2 regions of the Kineococcus rhizosphaerae genome follow, and region 2 is predicted to be linked to the other one. Evidence: riboswitches for the same ligand, from Rfam matches in the RefSeq annotation. Region 2 holds a riboswitch; the other holds the start of a gene.
What was found. A riboswitch is a leader RNA that binds a small molecule or an ion and turns the genes downstream of it on or off. The one in region 2 is predicted to bind glycine.
Positions count from the first base shown of each region.

Region 1: it holds a riboswitch for glycine, as region 2 does, so the genes downstream of both, gcvP (aminomethyl-transferring glycine dehydrogenase) here and gcvT (glycine cleavage system aminomethyltransferase GcvT) in region 2, are expected to answer to the same signal.

Region 1 covers NZ_PVZF01000001.1:63,311-69,930, forward strand. Annotated here, with positions in the region: gene CLV37_RS00320 (SMI1/KNR4 family protein) at 1-547, opposite strand, end outside; gene CLV37_RS00325 (ParA family protein) at 692-1,453, opposite strand; glycine riboswitch at 1,503-1,598, shown strand; gene gcvP (aminomethyl-transferring glycine dehydrogenase) at 1,672-4,548, shown strand; gene CLV37_RS00335 (VanZ family protein) at 4,653-5,063, shown strand; gene CLV37_RS00340 (NfeD family protein) at 5,069-5,560, shown strand; gene CLV37_RS00345 (SPFH domain-containing protein) at 5,560-6,620, shown strand, end outside.
Region 2 covers NZ_PVZF01000003.1:17,223-23,842, forward strand. Annotated here, with positions in the region: gene CLV37_RS07170 (MFS transporter) at 1-944, opposite strand, end outside; gene CLV37_RS07175 (LysR family transcriptional regulator) at 1,031-1,939, shown strand; gene CLV37_RS07180 (L-serine ammonia-lyase) at 1,920-3,326, opposite strand; gene gcvT (glycine cleavage system aminomethyltransferase GcvT) at 3,330-4,439, opposite strand; glycine riboswitch at 4,480-4,570, opposite strand; glycine riboswitch at 4,579-4,656, opposite strand; gene CLV37_RS07190 (tautomerase family protein) at 4,724-5,113, opposite strand; gene CLV37_RS07195 (LacI family DNA-binding transcriptional regulator) at 5,142-6,161, opposite strand; gene CLV37_RS07200 (Gfo/Idh/MocA family protein) at 6,316-6,620, shown strand, end outside.

The sequences.
Region 1 (6,620 bases), on a different contig from region 2:
AGTGCTGGTAGCCCTCCCCGTCGTCGGCCAGCACGATCTGCTCGGCGACGGCCCGGCTGCTGCCGAGCCGGACGGCGATCAGCTCCTCGTCGCGGGCGAACAGGGGCAGCAGCGCCGGCGGGGCGGCGAGTCCGGGGCCCTGCCCGCTGGCCCGTCGCAGGGCCTCCTCGAGGGTCAGCGGGACCCAGCCGCCGGGGCCGACGCTGGGGGCGCTGGTGCGGTAGGCGGTGCGGACGGGGTCGACCCCGTCGATCGCCCGCCACCAGGCACGCGCCCCGCGGGGCAGGAGCAGGCCCAGCTGGCGTTCCACGGCGTCCAGGCGGGCGTCGTCGACGCCGGGGCGCAGGCGGGTGGCGATGTCCGCGCCCGAGCGGGTCCACTGCGCCCGCAGGCGCTGGACGAGGCCGGTGATGCGGTCGGACTCGGGGTCGGTGGCCGGCAGGCGCACGGGCGCGGGGACGGCACCGGCCGGTCGGGCGGGGCGCACGAGGCGTGGCGCGCGGGAGGTGGGCTGGCCGGCTTCGAGGGGGGTGTTGGACGACGTCACAGGACCTCCTAGGACCCGCAGCGTGCGCGGGCAGAGCGGGGGCGGCACCAACGGGGGTGTTCCCCGGGCGCACGCCGTCTCAGGACGGTAGACGCTCGCGGATCATCCCGCACCTTGGACGTACCGCACCCCGGAACGGTTCCCTCACGCGGGGGCGAGCACCCGGTCCAGGATGCTGTCGAACTGCCCCGCAAGCGTTCTGGCCGTCCGGGTCCTCAGCGCGTGCAGGGGGACGCCGGCGCCCTGCGACTGCGGCACCGACACCCGGTCGGGCAGGGGCTCCAGGACGAGGTCGCCGAACAGCGCCCGCAGCTCCTCGTACCGGAACCTCTGCTCGCCCGAGCGCGGGGTGAAGCGGTTGACCTGGATGCCGACGATCCGGGGGGCCTGCCGCAGGGCGCGCACCTCCCGCACCGTGCGGTCCACGGCGGCGACGGAGAACCGGCTGGCGTCGGAGACGACGAGGACGGCGTCGGCCGCCCGCCACGCCGAGCGCGTCAGGCCGTTGAGCGAGGGCGGGGTGTCGAGCAGGGCCAGCGCGTGGTCGTCGAGCTTCTTCAGCGCGCGCCGCAACGACTTCAGCGTCTCCTCGTCCGCGTCGGGGGTGTCCAGGCCGGCCGAGGCGTCCGAGCCCGTCAGCACGTCGAGCAGACCGGGGTGGTCGTCGACCCAGCCGCTGGGCGCGACGGCCTCCTCGGCGACCCTGCGCTTGGGGGCCGACAGGACCGCGGCCACGTCGTGGGCCCGCTGGGCCGTCACGTCCAGGCCGGACGTGGCGTCCGCCTGGGGGTCCAGGTCGACGACGAGGGCGCTGGTGCCGCGGTGGAGGGCGGCCGAGGCGAGCCCGAGGACGACGGAGGTCTTGCCCACCCCGCCCTTGGCGCTGCAGACGGCGAGGCTGATCACGGCGCAGACCATAGCGGCGCGCCGAACCCGTAGAGTGGAGGCTGGCCGTTCACCTCGTGTGGGAGAGATCCCGATCCTGACCGATCGGGGCGCCGAAGGGGCAACATCCCCGGAACCTCTCAGGCGGAAGGACCACGTGGGGTTGGCCGCTCTGGAGCTCACCCGCGGGTGGGTGACAGACGGGGAGGTCCACCCAGTCCACGACCTCCGGAGAGCCGATGTCCTCGCCGTCCGTCCCCGCCACCGAACTGCCCGAGTTCACCCCCGAACCGGCGGCCCTGCCGTTCAGCGCCCGCCACATCGGCCCGGACGCCGCGGCCGTGGCCCGGATGCTGTCCGTCGTGGGCCTGGACTCCCTCGACGACCTCGTGGACCGGGCCGTGCCCGCGGGGATCCGCGACGGCGTGCTCGACCTGCCCGAGGCGCTCGACGAGACGTCGGTGACGGCCGCGCTGCGCGCGCTGGCCGCGAAGAACCGCGTGGTCCCCTCGATGATCGGTCTCGGGTACGTCGGCACCCGCACCCCGGCCGTGGTGCGCCGCAACGTCCTGGAGGACCCGGCCTGGTACACGGCGTACACGCCGTACCAGCCGGAGATCTCCCAGGGGCGGCTGGAGGCCCTGCTGAACTTCCAGACCGCGGTCACCGACCTGACGGGCCTGGCGATCGCCAACGCCTCCCTGCTCGACGAGGGCACCGCCGCCGCCGAGGCCATGACGCTGGCGCGCCGGACGTCCAAGGCCCCCGCCGGTGCCGTCTTCGCCGTCGACGCCGACGTCCTGCCGCAGACCCTCGCGGTCCTGCGCACCCGTGCGCTGCCGCTGGGGCTGGAGCTGGCCGTCGTCGACCTCGACGCCCCCGAGCCGCTGGCCGGTCTGGACGCGGTCTTCGGCCTGCTCGTGCAGTACCCGGGCGCTTCGGGCAAGGTCCGCGACCTCGCGCCCGTCGTGGCCGACGCCCACGCCCGCGGGGCCGTCGCCGTGGCCGCCGCCGACCTGCTCGCGCTGACCCAGCTCGTCGCACCGGGCGAGTTCGGCGCCGACGTCGCCGTGGGCTCCAGCCAGCGCTTCGGCGTCCCGATGGGCGCCGGTGGTCCGCACGCGGCGTACATGGCCGTGCGCAAGGGCCTGGAGCGGTCCCTGCCCGGCCGGCTCGTCGGGGTCTCCGTCGACGCCGACGGCAACCCGGCCTACCGCCTGGCGCTGCAGACCCGCGAGCAGCACATCCGCCGCGACAAGGCCACCTCCAACATCTGCACCGCCCAGGTCCTGCTGGCCGTGATGGCCGGCTGCTACGCCGTCTGGCACGGCCCGGAGGGGTTGCGCGCCATCGGGGCCCAGGTCGCCCGCCGCGCCGCCGCGCTCGCGCAGACCCTGCGGGCGGGCGGCGTCGAGGTCGTCCACGACGCCTTCTTCGACACGGTCCTGACCCGGGTCCCGGGCCGGGCGCGCGCCGTCGTCGACGCCGCGGTGGCCGCCGGGGTGAACCTGCGGTTCGTCGACGCCGACCACGTCGGGCTCACGGTCGACGAGACGACCACCGACGCCCACGTCGCGGCGGCCCTGGCCGGGTTCGGCCTGGACCCCGCCGAGGTGAGCGCCGAACCCGCGCTGCCCGCGGCCCTGCGCCGCACGTCGGAGTACCTGACGCACCCAGTGTTCTCGCAGCACCGCTCCGAGACGGCGATGCTGCGCTACCTGCGCCGGCTGTCCGACGCCGACTACGCCCTGGACCGCGGGGCCATCCCGCTGGGCTCGTGCACGATGAAGCTCAACGCCACGACCGAGCTGGAGCCGATCTCCTGGCCCGAGTTCGCCGACCTGCACCCGTACGCCCCCGCCGACCAGCTCGCGGGGACGGCCGAGCTCGTCGCCGACCTCGAGCGCTGGCTCGCCGAGGTCACCGGCTACGACGCGGTCTCGCTGCAGCCCAACGCCGGTTCGCAGGGGGAGTTCGCCGGGCTGCTGGCCATCCGCGCCTACCACGTGGCCCAGGGCCACGGGGAGCGCTCGGTCTGCCTCATCCCCAGCTCCGCGCACGGCACGAACGCCGCCAGCGCCGTCATGGCCGGGCTGAAGGTCGTCGTCGTGGCCTGCGACGAGGCCGGCAACGTCGACCTGGACGACCTGCGCGCCAAGGTGTCCGAGCACGCCCACGACCTGGCCGCGCTCATGGTCACCTACCCCTCCACGCACGGGGTGTACGAGGAGTCGATCCGCGAGGTCTGCGGGCTCGTCCACGACGCCGGTGGGCAGGTCTACGTCGACGGCGCGAACCTCAACGCCCTCGTCGGCCTGGCCCGGCCCGGCAAGTTCGGCGCCGACGTCTCGCACCTGAACCTGCACAAGACGTTCTGCATCCCGCACGGCGGTGGCGGCCCCGGCGTCGGGCCCGTCGCGGTCCGCTCCCACCTCGCGCCGTTCCTGCCCTCCACCGCCCCCGACGCCGGCGGGGTGGGGATGGTCTCGGCCGCCCCGTACGGTTCGGCGGGGATCCTGCCGATCCCGTGGGCCTACCTGCGCCTCATGGGCCCCGACGGGCTGCGCGCCGCGACCGTCCAGGCCGTCCTGTCGGCCAACTACGTCGCGGCCCGGCTGTCCGAGGCGTTCCCCGTCCTGTACCGCGGGCCGGGCGGGCTCGTGGCCCACGAGTGCATCCTGGACCTGCGGCCGATGACCAAGGCCACGGGCGTCACGGTCGACGACGTCGCCAAGCGCCTCGTCGACCACGGGTTCCACGCCCCGACGATGTCGTTCCCCGTCGTGGGGACCCTCATGGTCGAACCGACCGAGAGCGAGGACCTCGCCGAGCTCGACCGGTTCTGCGACGCGATGCTCGCCATCGCCGCGGAGGTGCGCGAGATCGCCGAGGGCCGCTGGGCCGTGGAGGACTCCCCGCTGCGCCACGCCCCGCACACGGCCGCCGCGCTCGTGGGGGACTGGGACCACCCGTACTCGCGCACCGAGGCGGTCTACCCGAACGGCATGGACCCGCGGGCGAAGTACTGGCCGCCGGTGCGGCGCATCGACGGCGCCGCCGGGGACCGCAACCTCGTCTGCTCCTGCCCGCCGCTGAGCGAGTACGGGCAGGACTGAACGCGGCGTGGGGGCGCTACCGACCTTCCTGGTCGAGCACGCCGCGGCCGTGCCCGTGGCCCTGCTGCTGCTCGTCGTGGCGTGCGCGGCCCTGGGGACTGGCCGTGCGCCGTCGCCCCCGGGCGGCGGCGTGGCTGTTCGCCGCTGCGCTGCTGCCCGTCGTGGGGCTGACCCTGGCCCCCGACGGGCGCGGGCGCCGCGCCGAGCAGTGGTGCCAGGCCGGCTTCACGCTGCCCTCCCTCGGCAGCGTCGAGCTGCTGGCCAACGTCGCGCTGTTCGTGCCCGCCGCGGTGTTCGGCGTCCTGCTGCTGCGCCGGCCCGTGCTCGTCGTCCTCGGCGGGTCGGCGCTGTCGGCGGGGGTCGAGGCCGTGCAGGCGGCCGTGCCCGCCCTGGGCCGTTCCTGCACGACCGACGACTGGGCCATGAACACCGCGGGCACGGTCGTGGGGGTCCTCGTCGGTGTCGCGGTCGGCTCCCTGCCGGTGGGCGTGGGTAGGATCCGCCGCAGGGGGTGATCACGATGGAGTTCCTGGACGCGCTGCTGGACCGCAGCTGGCTCATCTGGATCGCCGCCGCGCTGGTCCTGGGGATCCTCGAGATCACCGCGATCGACCTCGTCTTCGCCATGCTGGCCGGCGGGGCGCTCGCCGGCGCCCTCGCCGACGCCGCGGGGCTGGGTTTCGTCGGGCAGGTGCTCGTGGCGGCCGTCGTGGCCGCCCTGCTCATCGGCACCATCCGGCCGATCCTGCTGCGCCGGTTGCGGATGCCGCCGAGCGGCACGACGAACACCCCGGCGCTCATCGGGCGCCCGGCGATGGTGCTGGCCGAGGTCACCGCGCGCGGTGGGCAGGTCAAGCTCGTGGGCGAGACGTGGTCGGCCCGCTCGACCGGGGCGGTCTTCGACGTCGGCGAGGACGTCGTGGTCACCGCCATCGACGGCGCCACGGCCGTGGTCGGCCCCCTGCCGGAACCTCCCGCACCACCCGCCCCGACGCAGATCCCGGAGCCCTGATGGACAACGTCGTGACCCTCGTCGTGCTGGTGCTCGTCATCCTGTTCGTGGTGACGGTCATCATCCGCACGATCCGCATCGTGCCGCAGGCCACGGCGGTGATCGTCGAACGGCTGGGGCGGTACTCGCGGACGCTGGAGGCCGGGCTGCACTTCCTCGTCCCCTTCATCGACAAGGTCCGCGCCAACGTCGACCTGCGCGAGCAGGTCGTCTCGTTCCCGCCGCAGCCGGTCATCACCTCCGACAACCTCGTGGTGAGCATCGACACCGTCATCTACTACCAGCCGACCGACCCGAAGTCGGCGACGTACGAGATCGCCAACTACATCCAGGGCATCGAGCAGCTCACCGTCACGACCCTGCGCAACGTCATCGGGTCCCTGGACCTCGAGCAGACCCTGACCAGCCGTGACCAGATCAACGGCCAGCTGCGCGGGGTGCTCGACGAGGCCACCGGCCGCTGGGGCATCCGCGTGAACCGCGTGGAGCTCAAGGCGATCGACCCGCCGGCCAGCGTCCAGGACTCCATGGAGAAGCAGATGCGCGCCGAACGCGACCGGCGCGCGGCGATCCTGAACGCCGAGGGGCTCAAGCAGTCGCAGATCCTGACGGCCGAGGGCGAGAAGCAGTCCTCGATCCTGCGGGCCGAGGGGTCGGCCCAGGCCGCGATCCTGCGCTCGCAGGGTGAGGCGAAGGCCATCACCCAGGTGTTCGACGCGATCCACCGCGGCGACCCTGACCCGAAGCTGCTGGCCTACCAGTACCTGCAGACGCTGCCGCAGATCGCCCGCGGCGACGCGAACAAGGTCTGGATCGTGCCGAGCGAGCTCAACGACGCGCTCAAGGGTTTCGGCTCGATGTTCAACTCCTTCCAGAACGACGGTCCCGGGGCGGGCAGGACCGAGCGCCCCGCTCCCGAGCAGCACGACACGGGTCTGCCCGACGTGGTGCTGGAGGACCCCGCCGAGGCGCTCAAGCGGGCCCGGGAGGAGGCCGCCGGGGCGACGCGCGACGCCGAGGGCGCCACCCGCCTGGGCAAGGTCGACGTTCCCGCCGACAC
Region 2 (6,620 bases):
CCCACGCCGGCGCCGGCGACGACCCCGCCGCCGACGAACAGGGCCACGGTCCCGGCGAGCACCCCGGCCCCGAGGACGACGACCCCGGCGGCGGTCAGGACCAGGCCGAGGCGCAGCTGGTGGTGCGCGGGCAGCGTCACGAGCAGCACCTGGCTCAGCGCGGCGGCGGCGAAGACGGAGGCCGCGGTGAGGCCGCCGGGGACGGCGCCGGTGTGCCCCAGCGAGGCGAGGACGGCCGGGGCCAGGGAGCTGAACAGCCCCAGGACGGCGAACAGGCCGAAGGAGGCCAGGGCCGCGGCGAGGTAGCGGCCGCGGGCGGCGGCGGGGACGGCGACGCGCTGGACGCGGTAGGGCCGGTGCTGCGCGGTGACGGTCTCGGGGACGGACCGGACGGCCGCGGCCGAGACGACGAGCAGGACCAGGAACACCAGGTGCGGGACGCGCAGCGGGTCCCCGAGGTGCCCGACGAGGAACCCGGCGACCAGGGAACCGAGGCCGAGACCGCCGAGGTTCGCGGCGGTCGCCACGACGGCGGCGGTGCCCGGCCGGCGCGCGGCGCTGCGCCCGTGCAGCTCGGCGAGCCAGGCGGTGGCGGTGGGCGTGACCGCGCCGACGGCCAGCCCGGTGACGACGCGGGCCACGACCAGGACGACGACGTTCGGCGTGAGCGTCAGGGCCAGCGCCGCGACGGCCTCCAGGGCCAGGGCGGGGACGAGGACGCGGCGGCGGCCGAGGTGGTCGGACAGGTGCCCGACGGTGAACAGCGCGATCGCGACCCCGGCCGCGTAGACGGCGAAGGCCACGGTGACCACGACGGTCGGCAGCCCGTCGCGGACGCGGTAGAGGGCCCACAGCGGGGTGGGGACGGTGGCGAAGGCCATGGCGACGGCGAACGCGGAGGCCACGACGAGGAATCCGAGGCGGTGCCGGCGGGTGCTGCTCATGACCGCCCCAACGCCGCGGCCCGCTGCGCCTTCCGCGCCAACGCTGGACGGTGGGAGCATCCATCGGGATCGGCGATGGGAGAAGCGTGGAACTGCGTCAGCTCGAGGTGTTCCTCGCCGTCGTCGAGACGGGCACGATCAGCGCGGCCGCGCGCCGGCTGGGCTCGGCGCAGTCGGCGGTGAGCACCGTGGTGCGCGCCTTGGAGGAGGACCTCGGCGCGCCGCTGTTCACCCGCACGTCCCGGCGGGCGGTGCCCACCGACGCCGGGCTGGCGCTGCTGCCGCAGGCGCGGCGGCTGCTCGCGGGGGCCGCCGACGCCAGGGCCGTGGTCCGCGACGCCGGCGACGGCCCCTCCGGTCCGCTGGCCGTGGGCGTGGTCACGACCATGCACCCCGTCGACCTGCCCCGGCTGCTGCACCGGTACACCACGGCCCACCCGCGGGTCTCGGTCTCGATGCGCGTCGTCGCCGACGGCTCGCGCGGTCTGCTGCGGGCTCTGGTGGAGGGCGAGCTCGACGTGGCGTTCCTGTCCTGGCCCTTCCGCCCGCCCGCCGCCCTCGACGTCCGTCCGCTCGTGCGGACGAGCTTCCGGCTGCTGCTGCCGCCGGAGCACCCGCTGGCCGGGGACCGTCCCGTCGAGCTCACCGACCTCGCGGGCGAACGCTGGATCGACGGCCCGCCGGGGTTCGGCAACCGGCTGCAGGTCGACGCCCTCTTCGAGCGCGCCGGGGCCCGCCGCAGCGTCCGCCTCGAGGTCCCCGACGTCTCGACGTTCCCCCGGTACGTCGCCGCGGGGCTGGGTGTCGCGTTCGTCCCCGGCACGGTCCCCGTCCCGCGGGGCGTTCGGGAGCAGGCCGTCGCCGGGGACACCCTCGTGTGGGAGCTGTCCCTGGCCTCGGCCCGGCCCACCGCGGAACGTCCCGCCCGCAGGGCGGTCACCGCGTTCTGCCGCGAGGTCGAACGGGACGCGCGGGTCAGCACTCGGGGACGTTGACCCCCACCGCCGGGCGGCCCACCACCGTCAGCGCCAGCCCGCCCAGCGACGTCTCCTTGTACTCCGAGCGCATGTGCGCCCCCGTCTGGCGCATCGTCGCGATCGCCGTGTCCAGGCTCACGACGTGGCTGCCGTCGCCGCGCAGCGCCGTGCGCGCCGCGTGGATCGCCGTCGTGGCCCCCACCGCGTTCCGCTCGATGCAGGGGATCTGCACGAGCCCGCCGACCGGGTCGCACGTCAGGCCCAGGTGGTGCTCCACGGCGATCTCGGCCGCGTTCTCCACCTGCTCGGGGGTCCCCCCGAGGACCTCGGCCAGCCCGGCGGCCGCCATCGCGCTCGCCGAGCCCACCTCGCCCTGGCACCCGACCTCGGCCCCGGAGATCGAGCCGGTCTCCTTCAGGACGATCCCGATCCCCCCGGCCGCCAGCAGGAAGCGCACGGTCGCCGCGTCGTCGGCGCCGGGCACGAAGCGCCGGTGGAAGTGCAGGACGGCCGGCACGATGCCCGCCGCGCCGTTGGTGGGTGCGGTCACGACCCGGCCGCCGGCGGCGTTCTCCTCGTTGACGGCGAGCGCGAACAGGCTCACCCAGTCCATGGCGTGCAGGACGTCGGACTCCGACGACCCCTCCTCGGCCAGCAGTTGCGCGTGCAGCCGCGGCGCGCGCCGGCGCACGCCCAGCCCGCCGGGCAGGGTGCCGTCGGTGACGAGGCCGTGGTCGACGCAGGCGCGCATGGCCGCGAAGATCCGCAGCAGGCCGGCGTCGACCTCCTCGGCCGGGCGCAGGCTCTCCTCGTTGCGCCGCACCAGGTCCGCGACGCCCAGACCGGTTTCCCGGCAGTGCTCGAGCAGCTCGGCGGCCGTCCGGAAACCCCACGGCAACCCCGCCCCGGACCCCACGACGGGGGCGGCGGCGTCGAGGGGGTCGTCCTTCACGAAACCCCCGCCGACGGAGTACGAGGTCCGCTGGGCGAGGACGTTCCCGTCGCCGTCGCGGGCGGTGAACACCATGCCGTTGGGGTGGGCGGGCAGCGAGGCCGTGACGAGCCGGACGTCGGCGTCGGGGTCGAACCCCACGGCGTGCCGCCGCAGGACCCGCAGTTCCCGCGACGCCCTGATCTCGTCGAGGTACCCCTCGACGGCGTCGGGGTCGACGAGTTCGGGACGTTCGCCGAGCAGGCCCAGGACGACGGCCCGGTCGCTGCCGTGCCCGCGGCCGGTGGCCCCCAGGGAGCCGTGCAGGTCGACCGTGACCGAGCGCACCCGCGGCAGGAGGCCGTCGCGCTCGAGCCCCTCGGCGAAGGCGAGCGCGGCGCGCATGGGACCGACGGTGTGCGAGCTCGACGGCCCGATGCCGATCGAGAACATGTCGAAGACGGACAGGGCCACGGCTCAGCGCTCCCGGCGGTAGAACGGCAGGGCGACGACCTCGACGGGCAGCGCAGTGCCGCGCACGTCGACGTGCAGCGCCGTCCCGGGGGCGGAGAGCTCGCGCTGGACGTAGGCCATGGCGACGGGGAAGCCCAGCGTCGGGGACAGGGCCCCGCTGGTCACCTCCCCGACGGCGGACCCGTCGTGCACGACGGCGTACCCCGCGCGCGGCGCCCGGCGCCCGGCGCCCCGCAACCCCACGAGGACCCGCGCGGGCTCGGTGCCGGCGAGCCGCCGGAGCGCGTCGTACCCCACGCCGCCGGGTTCCTTGTCGAGCTTCACCACGCGGCCCAGACCGGCGGCGAAGGGCGTGACGTCCCGGCTCAGCTCGTGCCCGTACAGCGGCATCCCGGCCTCCAGGCGCAGGGTGTCGCGGCAGGCCAGGCCCGCGGGGACGCCCCCGTGCTCGCGGGTCGCGGCCAGCAGGGCGTCCCAGACGGCGAGGGCGTGGGCGACGGGGACGAAGACCTCGAACCCGTCCTCGCCGGTGTACCCGGTGCGGGCCAGGAGCACCTCCACGTCGCCCGAGGCCCCGGCCAGGACGGCCGGCAGGCAGCGGTAGTAGCCCAGGGCGCCCAGGTCGGCGTCGACGAGCGGGCCGACGACGGCCAGGGAGGCCGGGCCCTGGACGGCGACGAGGGCCCAGCCGGCCGTCTCGTCGGCGACGACGGCGTCGAAGCCGGCGCAGCGCTCGGTCAGCGCGGCCACGACGACGGCCGCGTTGGCGGCGTTGGCGACGACGAGGAACTCCTGCTCCCCGAGCCGGTAGGTCACGAGGTCGTCGAGGATGCCGCCGTCGGCGTCGACGACCATGCCGTAGGCCGCGCGCCCCAGCGGCATCGTGGACGGCGTGCCGACGAGGGCGTGGTCGAGGGCGCGGGCGGCCTCGGGGCCGCTGACGCGGACCTCGCCCATGTGCGAGAGGTCGAAGATCCCGGCGGTGGTGCGCACGGCCTGGTGCTCGGCGAGGTCGGAGGCGTAGCGCAGCGGCATCGACCAGCCGGCGAAGTCGGTCATCGAGGCGCCGAGGGCGGCGTGGGCGGCCGCGAGCGGGCTGGGGGTGCTCGACATCGGGTGGGCTCCTCTCGTCACGGCCGCACCTGCGGCCGAGCTGACCCCCTCTGTCGCGGGACCTGAGAGCTTCACCCCTCGCGGAGCTTTCCCCGTCGGTGAGGACCGTGGGGTCCTGCTTTCCAGAGCGGCCTGCCTGCGGCGGTGCGGGGACCTGAGAGGTTCCGGGGTGGTTGCTCCTACGGTGCCCACCGCGCGCGGTGGGGCTCTCCCGCCGGGGCGGAGCGGCCGTGTGTGCAGTTGTGGCCCTCAGCGTGACACACGGCCGTCCCCGCGGGCCACGCTCAGAGCTCGCCGGTGAGGAACTGCGCCCGGCCGTGCCCGAAGGACCAGTCGGCGTCGGAGTTCTCGACGACGGAGACGACGACGTCGCTCGGCGCGGTGCCGGCCGCCTCCTCCAGGTTGCGCACCAGCAGGCGGTAGAAGGCCTCCTTCTGCTCGCGGCTGCGCGGGCGGCTGGTCACCTGCAGGAGCACGACGGCGTCGGTGCGCTCGATGCCCAGACCGGTGTCGTGGACGACGAGCTCGCCCCGCGGGTGCTGGTGGACGACCTGGTAGCGGTCGCCGGCGGGCACCTCGAAGGCCTCGACGACGGCGGCGTGGGCGGCGTCGAGCAGGGCGGTCAGCTCGGCGGGGGTGCGGCCGGCGACGAGGTCGAAGCGGAGCAGGGGCACGGATCCTCCTGAGGACTAGTTTGTCCTGTCATTCTGACATGAAGACCAATCCAGTGGTACCCCGCACGACCAGCCGCGGTTCGAGCACGACGTCCGAGGCGTTCGCGCCCGGCTCACCCCCCGGCTCCCCCTCCAGCCGCTCGACCGCCAGCCGCACGGCCGAGCGCGCCTGCTCGGCCGGGTCCTGACTGACGGAGGTGAGCTGCACGTGCCCGAGCCGGGCCAGCGGGCTGTCGTCGTACCCGGTGACCGAGACCCGCCCCGGCACGGCGATCCCCTCGCGGTTCAGGACGTCGAGGAACCCGAGGGCGACGCGGTCGCTGACGGCCGCGACCGCCGTCCCGGACCACCCCCCGTCGAGCACCCGGCGCGCCGCCTCGACCCCCGAGGCCTCGTCGAAACCGGCGTCGACCGTGCGGACGGCGAGCCCGGCCCCGGCCGCCGCCCGCTCCAGACCCGCGCGCCGGTCGGCCGCGATGTCGCCGGCCCCGCCGCTGACGTGCAGCACCTCGCGGTGCCCGAGCCCGGCCAGGTGCTCGACGACCAGCCGCATCCCGACCTCGTCGGAGGCGCGCACGACGTCGGGGCCGCGCCCGGGCCCGGGCCGCGAACGGCGCCCGAGCACGACGACGGGGACCCGCGCGTCGAGGGCCGCCAGCTCCGGCCCGCTCGCCTCCGGGCCGAGCACCAGCAACGCCTCGCACCGCGAGTCCAGGAGGGTCTCGACGGCCGCCCGCTCGCCGCGCGTGCGCGTCACGGCGGCGAGCACGACCTCGTAGCCGGCCTCCTCGGCCGCCGACTGCAGCTCCTCGACGAGCTCGGCGTGGAAGGCGTTGCGGACGTCGAGCACCACCCCCAGCAGGCGCGAGCGGCGCAGCGCCAGCGAGCTGGCGGCCCGGTCGGCGCGGTAGCCCAGTTCCTCGGCGGCCCGCAGGACCCGGGCCGCCGTCTGCGCGCTCGGGCCGGGCGCCCCCCGCAGGGCGAGCGAGACCATCCCCTTCGACACCCCGGCGCGCGCGGCGACGTCCTTGATCGTGGGGCGGGCCACCGGACCTCCAGGGTGCACTTGACAGCGACGACCTTTCGAACCGATTCTACCGACGACCGTTCAAACCGGTTTGAAAGCGATTCGGAGCACCACCGCCGGTGCCCACCCCGCCCTGGTACCCGCCCTGATCCCCGCCCCTGAGAGGCCCACGACGATGTCCGCCACCCGCACGCGACCCCTCGGCGTCGCCGTCATCGGCGCCGGCATGGCCGGCCGCGCCCACCTCGCCGGCTACCGCGCCGCCACCACCCTGACCGGCGGCGCGTACGGCGAGGGCCTGCCCCCCGTCCGCCTCGTCGCGGTCGCCGACGCCCACGCCCCCTTCGCCGAGGCCGCCGCCGCCCGCTACGGCTACGAGCGCGCCGAGACGAGCTGGCAGGCCGTCGCCGAGGCCGACGACGTCGACGCCGTCAGCGTCGTCGTCGCCAACCACCTGCACCGCGAGATCGTCGAGGGGCT